DNA from 2 places in the Streptomyces sp. NBC_00223 genome. Region 2 is predicted to be linked to the other one. Evidence: predicted binding sites of a transcription regulator. Region 2 holds the regulator's gene; the other holds the start of a gene.
What was found. The regulator HspR, encoded in region 2, represses chaperone genes until heat shock. The targets are predictions, from matches to a motif close to TTGAGNNNNNNNNNCTCAA.

Region 1 (4,417 bases), 1.2 Mb from region 2:
GCCCTCGGCGCCTCCGGCCCGGGCCGCCGAGGGGGACGCGCCTGCCGCGCCGCCCCCGCCTCCGTCGGCCGCGCCGACCATAGGGGCTCCGGGGGCGCCCGGGTTCGCGGCGCCGCTCGTACCTGCCGGGCCGCCGGCCGCCACGGGTGTGCGGCCCCGGCGGCGGAAGGGACTGGCGATCGGGGTGGGCGTCGCGGTGGTGGTGGCCGCGGGGGTGGTCGCCGCGGTCGTGGCGACGTCCGGCTCGGGCGGCGGGACGGGGGACGTGCCCAAGGCCGGGGGACGCGGGGCCGGGGGGTCGGCGTCCGCCCCGGCCAAGGCTGCGGCCCCGCCCCCGAACGTGGGGGACGTCGTCGTGGGGAGCGACGACAAGTCCGTGACGATCACCCACCCGGACGGTACGACGGCCACGGTCCGGTTGTCCGCGTGGCCCGGGGCCATGTACACGGTCCCCGCGGGCGCGCGGGGCGCCGGCACCGTCTACGTGCTGCCCGGCTTCGCCCAGCCCGGGATCGAGCCCGCGGACGAGCACAAGGTCAGCCGGATCACCCCCGCGGGGGAGCTGGCCGACATCCCGATGCCGGGCGCCGTGACCACCGCGGCCGTCGCGCCCGCCGATGCCCCCGGCGCCGGCACGCTCTACGCGGGGGTGCGGCCCGGCCCCGGCGAGCCCGGGTGGATCGAGGCGGTCGGACCGGACGGGACGGTACGGAAGTACGACGCCGGCGTGGAGCCCTGCTCGGTGGTCGTCGCCCCGGCGGGCGCGCCGAACGCGGGCACGGTGTACGTCACCAACTGCGGCACGCCGACGGTCGACCACCCGGAGACGAGGACCGGCGGCTCCTTCACCGTCATCACCCCGCAGGGGACCGTACGGCAGCTCCCGGCGGCCGGGCAGTCCGTCGGCGCGCTGGTGGTCGCCCCTGCGGGCACACCGAACGCCGGGACCGTGTACGCGCTCCTCACCGGCGAGGAAACCGCCGACCGGGTGATGACCGTACTGCGCCCGGACGGCACGACGGCGACCGTGCCGCTTCCTGCCGCACCCCTGCTGGCGCTCGTCGCCCCGGCGGGCACCCCGGACGCCGGCACGGTGTACGTCTCGGGCACGCCCTCCGCCGGGTCCGCACCGCCTGTCGTCGCCTATGGCCCCACGGGGAAGATCCGCACCCTGGTGGCCGGTTACGTCAAGGCGGTCGCGCCCGCGGGCACCCCGGCCGCCGGGACGCTGTATGTCGAGCAGAACGTGGACGCCACGCACGACAAGCTGGTCGCGGTGGCCCCCTCGGGGGCGACCCAAACGCTGATCGCGCAGGTGGACGGCGTCGACACCCTTGAGGTCGAGGTGGCCCCCGCGGGCACCCCGGGCGCGGGCACGCTCTATGTCGTCGCCTATGCGGCGAACGGGATGCGGGTGCACGTGATCCCGCCGTCGGGCGGGGGCAGCGTGGTCGATCTGCCCGACGGCAAGACGGGCATCACGGTCGCGCCGGCGGGCGGCCCGAACGCGGGCTGGGCGTACGTGGTGAACGTGAACGGCGACACAGGCGCCGAGCGGGGTTCCCTCACGGTGATCACCCCGGCGGGCGGGATCACCACGACCGGCCCCGGCGTGGCGCCCGACGACGTACTGATCGTCCCGGCCGCCGGCGTGGGGGTGTCCGACCAGGTCCTTTGAGGGGCGCGAGGTGATCGCTCAGGGCGAACACGGCGCCGGGAACACCGGGGACCCTTCGTGCATTGAGTGGGGTGTACTCAACTTGCTTGCCTAGGGAGAGATCATGGCGATTGAGCCCCAGACTTCCCATCTCACTCTGCCCGTGCTGCCGCTCGACGACGAAGTGGTGCTGCCCGGCATGGTCGTCCCGCTCGACCTGACCGACGCCGAGGCCAGGGGCGCGGTGGAAGCCGCGCAGGCCGCGCACCCGGGCACGGGGACCGGCAAGCCGCAGGTGCTGCTGGTGCCCAGGGTGGACGGGAACTACGCCGCGGTGGGCACGCTCGGCACCGTCGAGCAGGTCGGCCGGCTGTCGGACGGCGACCCCGGAGCCGTCATCCGGGGCCGTTCCCGGGTGCGGATCGGCGCGGGCACCACCGGCCCCGGCGCGGCGCTGTGGGTCGAGGGCACCGTGGTGGAGGAGCCCACCCCGGCCGAGTCGCCGGGCACGGTCGCGGAGCTGATGAAGGAGTACAAGGCACTGGCCACGGCCTGGCTGCGCAAGCGCGGCGCCTGGCAGGTGGTGGACCGGGTCCAGCAGATCGACGACCTGAGTCAGCTCGCCGACAACTCCGGCTATTCCCCCTTCCTGACCACCGAGCAGCGGATCGAGCTGCTGGAGACCGCCGACCCGGTGGCCCGGCTGAAGCTGTCCATCCAGCGGCTGCGCGACCACCTCGCCGAGCAGGACGTGGCGGACACCATCCGCAAGGACGTCCAGGAGGGCATGGAGAAGCAGCAGCGGGAGTTCCTGCTGCGCCAGCAGCTCGAAGCCGTGCGCAAGGAGCTGGCGGAGCTGAACGGCGACCCGGAGGACGAAGCCGGTGACTACCGGGCCCGGGTGGAGGCCGCCGACCTGCCGGAGAAGGTCAGGGAGGCCGCCCTGAAGGAGGTCGAGAAGCTGGAGCGCTCCTCGGACGCCTCCCCGGAGGGCAGCTGGATCCGCACCTGGCTGGACACCGTGCTCGAACTGCCGTGGAACACCACGACCGAGGACACCTACGACGTGGCGGGCGCGCGGGCGGTGCTGGACGCCGACCACGCGGGCCTGGACGACGTGAAGGAGCGCATCACCGAGTACCTGGCCGTGCGCAAGCGCCGGGCCGATCGCGGCCTGGGCGTCGTCGGCGGCCGCCGCGGTGGCGCCGTACTCGCCCTCGTCGGCCCGCCCGGCGTCGGCAAGACCTCGCTCGGCGAGTCCGTGGCGCGCGCGATGGGCCGCAAGTTCGTCCGCGTGGCGCTCGGCGGTGTCCGGGACGAGGCGGAGATCCGCGGCCACCGCAGGACGTACGTGGGCGCGCTGCCCGGCCGGATCGTGCGGGCGATCAAGGAGGCCGGGTCCATGAACCCGGTGGTGCTGCTCGACGAGGTCGACAAGGTCGGCTCGGACTACCGGGGCGACCCGGCCGCCGCGCTGCTCGAAGTCCTCGACCCGGCGCAGAACCACACCTTCCGCGACCACTATCTGGAAGTCGAGCTCGATCTGTCCGACGTGGTGTTCCTGGCCACCGCCAACGTGCTGGAGGCCATCCCCGAGCCGTTGCTCGACCGGATGGAGCTGGTCACGCTGGACGGCTACACCCAGGACGAGAAGGTCGTCATCGCCCGTGACCACCTGCTGCCGCGCCAGCTGGAGCGCGCGGGGCTGAACACGGACGAGGTGGGCCTGGAGGAGGACGCGCTGCGCAAGCTGTCCGGGGAGTACACCCGGGAGGCGGGCGTGCGGACCCTGGAGCGGACCATCGCCAGGATCCTGCGGAAGATCGCGGCCCGGCACGAGCTGGGCGACCAGGAGCTGCCGTTCACCGTCGGCGCGGGCGATCTGCGCGCGCTGATCGGCCGGCCGCACCACGTACCGGAGTCCGCGCAGGACCCGGAGGAGCGGCGTACGGCGGTGCCGGGCGTGGCCACCGGGCTCGCGGTCACCGGCGCGGGCGGTGACGTCCTCTATATCGAGGCGTCGCTGGCCGATCCGGAGACCGGGGGCTCGGGGCTCCAGCTCACCGGTCAGCTGGGTGACGTGATGAAGGAGTCGGCGCAGATCGCGCTGTCCTTCCTGCGGTCGCACGGCGCCGAGCTGGAGCTGCCGGTCGGCGATCTCAACGAGCGCGGGGTGCACATCCACGTCCCCGCGGGCGCGGTGCCCAAGGACGGCCCGAGCGCCGGTGTGACGATGACGACCGCGCTGGCCTCGCTGCTGTCCGGCCGCCGGGTGCGCACCGATGTGGCGATGACCGGCGAGGTGTCGCTGACCGGGCGGGTGCTGCCCATCGGCGGCGTCAAGCAGAAGCTGCTGGCCGCGCACCAGGCCGGGATCACCACGATCGTGATCCCGAAGCGGAACGAACCGGATCTGGACGACGTCCCGGCCGAGATCCTGGACGCGCTGGACGTGCACCCGGTCGGCGACGTCCGCCAGGTGCTGGCGCTGGCGCTGGAACCGGCGTCCGCAGACGCCGCGGACGCGACGGACGCCTCGGACGCGGAGCGGGTGCCGCTGGCGGCGTGAGACCGGCAGCCGCAGCGGCGAACGGCACGGTACGGCGAACGGCCCCCTTCCCCCGTGGGAAGGGGGCCGTCGGCGCGCGGTCAGCCCTTGGCGTACGCCTGGACGCGGTCCAGCGCGCCGTTGAAGCGGTCCTGGTCACCCGGGAAGGTGCCGGAGTCGGAGAACTGCCAGAAGGTCTGCACGCCCCAGCC
Region 2 (4,417 bases):
GATCGAGCGCAACACCACGATCCCGACCAAGCGCTCCGAGATCTTCACCACGGCCGAGGACAACCAGCCGTCGGTCCAGATCCAGGTCTACCAGGGCGAGCGCGAGATCGCCGCGTACAACAAGAAGCTCGGCATGTTCGAGCTGACCGGTCTGCCGCCGGCCCCGCGCGGGATGCCCCAGATCGAGGTCACCTTCGACATCGACGCCAACGGCATCATGCACGTGGGCGCGAAGGACCTGGGCACCGGCAAGGAGCAGCGGATGACCGTCACGGGTGGCTCCTCGCTGCCCAAGGACGAGGTCGACCGCATGCGCCAGGAGGCCGAGCAGTACGCGGACGAGGACCACAGGCGCCGCGAGTCCGCCGAGACCCGCAACCAGGGCGAGCAGCTCGTCTACCAGACCGAGAAGTTCATCGCGGACAACAAGGACAAGCTTCCCGACGACGTCAGGTCCGAGGTCGAGACCGCGATCGCCGACCTGAAGGAGAAGCTCAAGAACGAGTCCACCGACGGCGACAACACCGCGGCGATCCGCGAGGCCACCGAGAAGGTCGCGGCCACCAGCCAGAAGCTCGGCCAGGCGCTGTACGCCAACACGCAGGCCGAGGGCGCGGGCGCGGCCGGACCGGGCGCGGGTGCCCAGGCCGGTGAGCAGTCCGCCGCCGACGACGATGTCGTGGACGCCGAGATCGTCGACGACGAGAAGAAGGACGGTGCCGCGTGACGGAGGAGCCGAAGGGCTTCGAGGAGCCCGACGTCCCTTCCGAGGCCGCCGACAAGCCGGAGTCCGCCAAGGACACCGGGTCCGCCGACGAGGCGGGCCCGGCGGGCCCCGGCGGGGACGACAAGGAGCTGATCGCCCTGCGGGCGCAGCTGGACCAGGCGCGCACGGCTGTCGGCGAGCGCACCGCGGACCTCCAGCGTCTTCAGGCCGAGTACCAGAACTACCGCCGCCGAGTGGAGCGGGACCGGGTCGCCGTCAAGGAGATCGCGGTCGCCAACCTGCTCACCGAACTGCTTCCGGTGCTGGACGACATCGGCCGGGCGCGGGAACACGGCGAGCTGGTGGGCGGGTTCAAGTCGGTCGCGGAATCGCTGGAGACCGTCGCGGCGAAGCTGGGCCTGCAGCAGTTCGGCAAGGAGGGCGAGCCCTTCGACCCGCTGGTGCACGAGGCCCTGATGCACAGCTATTCGCCGGATGTCACGCAGACGACATGCGTGCAGATCCTTCAGCCGGGGTACCGCCTCGGTGAGCGCAATCTGCGGCCCGCCAGGGTCGCGGTCGCCGAACCGCAGCCGGGCACCCAGGCCACCAAGGGTGACGAGTCGGCGGATTCGGCGGATCAGGCGGACGACGAGGAGACCGGTGGCCCGGACGAGGGCTGACGGTGGGGAAGTGACGGAGAGGAGGGACGTCGAGGATGAGCGTCAGTAGGGACCTGCTCGAAAAGGACCTGTACAAGGTCCTCGGCGTCCCCAAGGACGCCACTGACGCGGAGATCAAGAAGGCGTACCGGAAGCTCGCCCGCGAGTTCCACCCGGACGCCAACAAGGGCGACGCGAAGGCCGAGGAGCGCTTCAAGGAGATCTCCGAGGCCAATGACGTCCTCTCCGACACCAAGCGGCGCAAGGAGTACGACGAGGGCCGCGCGCTGTTCGGCAACGGCGGATTCCGCCCGGGGCCGGGCGCGGGCGGCGGCACCGGCGGCTTCAACTTCGACCTGGGCGACCTCTTCGGCGGCGCCCAGGGCCCCGGCGGCACGACCACCACGGGCGGCCAGGGCGGCGGCTTCGGCGGCGGTCTCGGCGACGTCTTCGGCGGGCTGTTCAACCGCGGCGGCGGGGGCACCCGGGTGCAGCCGCGCCGCGGTCAGGACATCGAGTCCGAGGTGACGCTCAGCTTCACCGAGGCGGTGGACGGGGCCACGGTCCCGCTGCGGATGTCCAGCCAGGCACCCTGCAAGGCGTGCTCGGGCACCGGCGACCGCAACGGCACCCCGCGGGTCTGCCCGACCTGTGTCGGCACCGGGCAGGTCTCGCGCGGCGGCGGTGGCGGCTTCTCCCTCACCGACCCGTGCGTGGACTGTAAGGGCCGCGGTCTGATCGCGGAGAACCCGTGCGAGATCTGCCACGGCAGCGGCCGGGCGAAGAGCTCGCGCACGATGCAGGTCCGTATCCCCGCCGGGGTCACCGACGGGCAGCGGATCAGGCTGCGCGGTAAGGGCGCTCCCGGTGAGCGCGGCGGGCCGGCCGGTGATCTGTACGTCGTCGTGCACGTCGGACGGCATCCGGTCTTCGGCCGCAAGGACGCGAATCTCACCGTGACGGTGCCGGTCTCCTACGCCGAGGCGGCGCTCGGCGGCGAGATCAAGGTGCCGACCCTCGGCGGTCCTTCGGTCACGCTGAAGCTGCCCGCGGGCACGCCCAACGGCCGTACGCTGCGCGCCCGCGGCAAGGGCGCGGTGCGCAAGGACGGCTCCCGGGGCGATCTGCTGGTCACCGTCGAGGTGACGGTGCCGGCGAAGACCGAGGGCAAGGCGCTCGACGCGCTGGAGGCGTACCGGGAAGCGACCGCGGAGTTCGACCCGCGGGCGGAGCTGTTCAAGGCCGCAAAGGGAGCGTGAACGGATGAGCATCGACGGCCGTGTCGGGGGTGGCGGCCCCCGCGGACCCCGCGGTCCCGGCGGGCGCAACCCGTACCAGCTGACCGAGGAGTCCCCGGTCTACGTCATCTCGGTGGCGGCGGAGCTGTCCGGGCTGCACCCGCAGACACTGCGTCAGTACGACCGCCTCGGACTGGTCTCCCCGGACCGCACGGCCGGCCGGGGCCGGCGTTACTCGGCCCGTGACATCCAGCAGTTGCGCGAGGTCCAGCGCCTCTCGCAGGACGAGGGCATCAACCTGGCGGGTATCAAGCGGATCATCGAACTGGAGAACCAGGTCGCCGCGCTCCAGGCCCGGGTCGCCGAGTTGTCCGCCGCCGTCGAGGGCGCCGCCGCTGTCATCCAGCAGCGCGAGGCGGCCGTCCACGCGTCCTATCGTCGCGATCTGGTTCCGTACCAGGACGTCCAGCACACCAGTGCTCTCGTCGTCTGGCGGCCGAAGCGCGACGGCTGACGTCGGCGCCTTCTGCCGCGACCGCTCGCTCACACGCGAAGACCGCCACCCGATCGGGTGGCGGTCTTTTCGCGTCCATGGGTGCGATCGGTGGCCTGCCGGCGGGGACAGGGCCGGTGCTCCCGGGACGGGTGACCCCCGGTATCCGGTCGGCCCCACCCCATGGGGCAACGCCCCAAAGGGGCGCGAGGAACTGCGCGCGCAACCACACACCGGCCGGTGGCCCGGATACGACCGCAAGGGGCTGGGCCGGCGGCCACGTGCCCGCACACCGTGGCCGGCCGCGCAGTTCCTCCCCCAGGCTTCGCCCGGGGGTACCCCCAGCACTCCTAACGGGGCCGCCCCCACCAGCCGGCACCCAAGAACACCCGGCGAGGCCGGCACCGGACCGGTCGGCGTGACACCACGGATCGCGGCCGGGGCGCGGGTCGCGCGGCCCCCGGCCCGGCCGGACGGCCCGCCGCCGCCCGGCCGGGAGGGCCGCCGTCGGTCACGGCCCGTAAAAGCGGCCCCGCTCAGGCGTTGCCCATGGCCCGGGTGAGCGCGATCTCGATGACGATGCGGTCCGGGTTCGGCTGCGGGGTGCGGTCGTAGCGCTCGGCGTAGCGGCGTACGGCGTCGGCGATGCGCTCGGGGTCCTCCGAGACGGTGGCGAGCCCTTCGAGCGTGGCCCACTTGCCGCGTTCGACCTGGCAGACGGCGACCGGAGCGCCGGCCGGGCCCGCCGCCCGTACGTGCGCGGCTTTCGCGCTGCCGGTGTTGGTGATGACCCGGGCGAGTCCGGCCTCCGGGTCGTAGGTGACGCCCACCGGGACGACGTGCGGGGTGCCGTCGGGGCGGTGCGTGGTCAGGGTGCACAGGTGGTACTCACGCCAGAACGCGAGATAGCCGGGCTCGGGGGAGCGGGGGTCACGGGGTGCCATGGGGACGACGGTAGCCCAGCCCCCACCGGGCCCGGCAGCCCGGCCCCAGCCCCCACCGGGCCCGGCAGCCCGGCCGCTGTCGGCCACCCGCCCCCGCCGCCGGCCCCACCCGTCGAACCCGGTGACCCCGGCAAACCCGTCGAACCCGGTGACCCCGGCGACCCCTCACCCCAGCCGCACCGGCAGCGCCGCGACACTGTTCCCGATGAACCCGGGCAGCGGCGGCAGCTCGTCGTCCGGCACGGCGAGCGTGAGCCCCGGATGGGCCGCGTACAGCGAGCGCAGCGCGATCACCGCTTCGAGCCTGGCCAGCGGCGCGCCCAGGCAGTAGTGGGCGCCGTGCCCGAAGGACAGATGCCGGGTCGCGGGCCGGG

Region 1: a site for HspR is predicted at 1,741-1,759, ahead of lon (endopeptidase La). Genes of this name have one in related genera too.

What each region holds. Positions count from the first base shown of each region.
Region 1 is NZ_CP108109.1:5,728,934-5,733,350, forward strand. Features, by position in the region: gene OHA30_RS24495 (hypothetical protein) at 185-1,678, shown strand; gene lon (endopeptidase La) at 1,782-4,226, shown strand; gene OHA30_RS24505 (lysozyme) at 4,307-4,417, opposite strand, start outside.
Region 2 is NZ_CP108109.1:4,489,363-4,493,779, forward strand. Features, by position in the region: gene dnaK (molecular chaperone DnaK) at 1-727, shown strand, start outside; gene grpE (nucleotide exchange factor GrpE) at 724-1,389, shown strand; gene dnaJ (molecular chaperone DnaJ) at 1,425-2,627, shown strand; gene OHA30_RS18955 (heat shock protein transcriptional repressor HspR) at 2,632-3,120, shown strand; gene OHA30_RS18960 (pyridoxamine 5'-phosphate oxidase family protein) at 3,636-4,043, opposite strand; gene OHA30_RS18965 (cytochrome P450 family protein) at 4,209-4,417, opposite strand, start outside.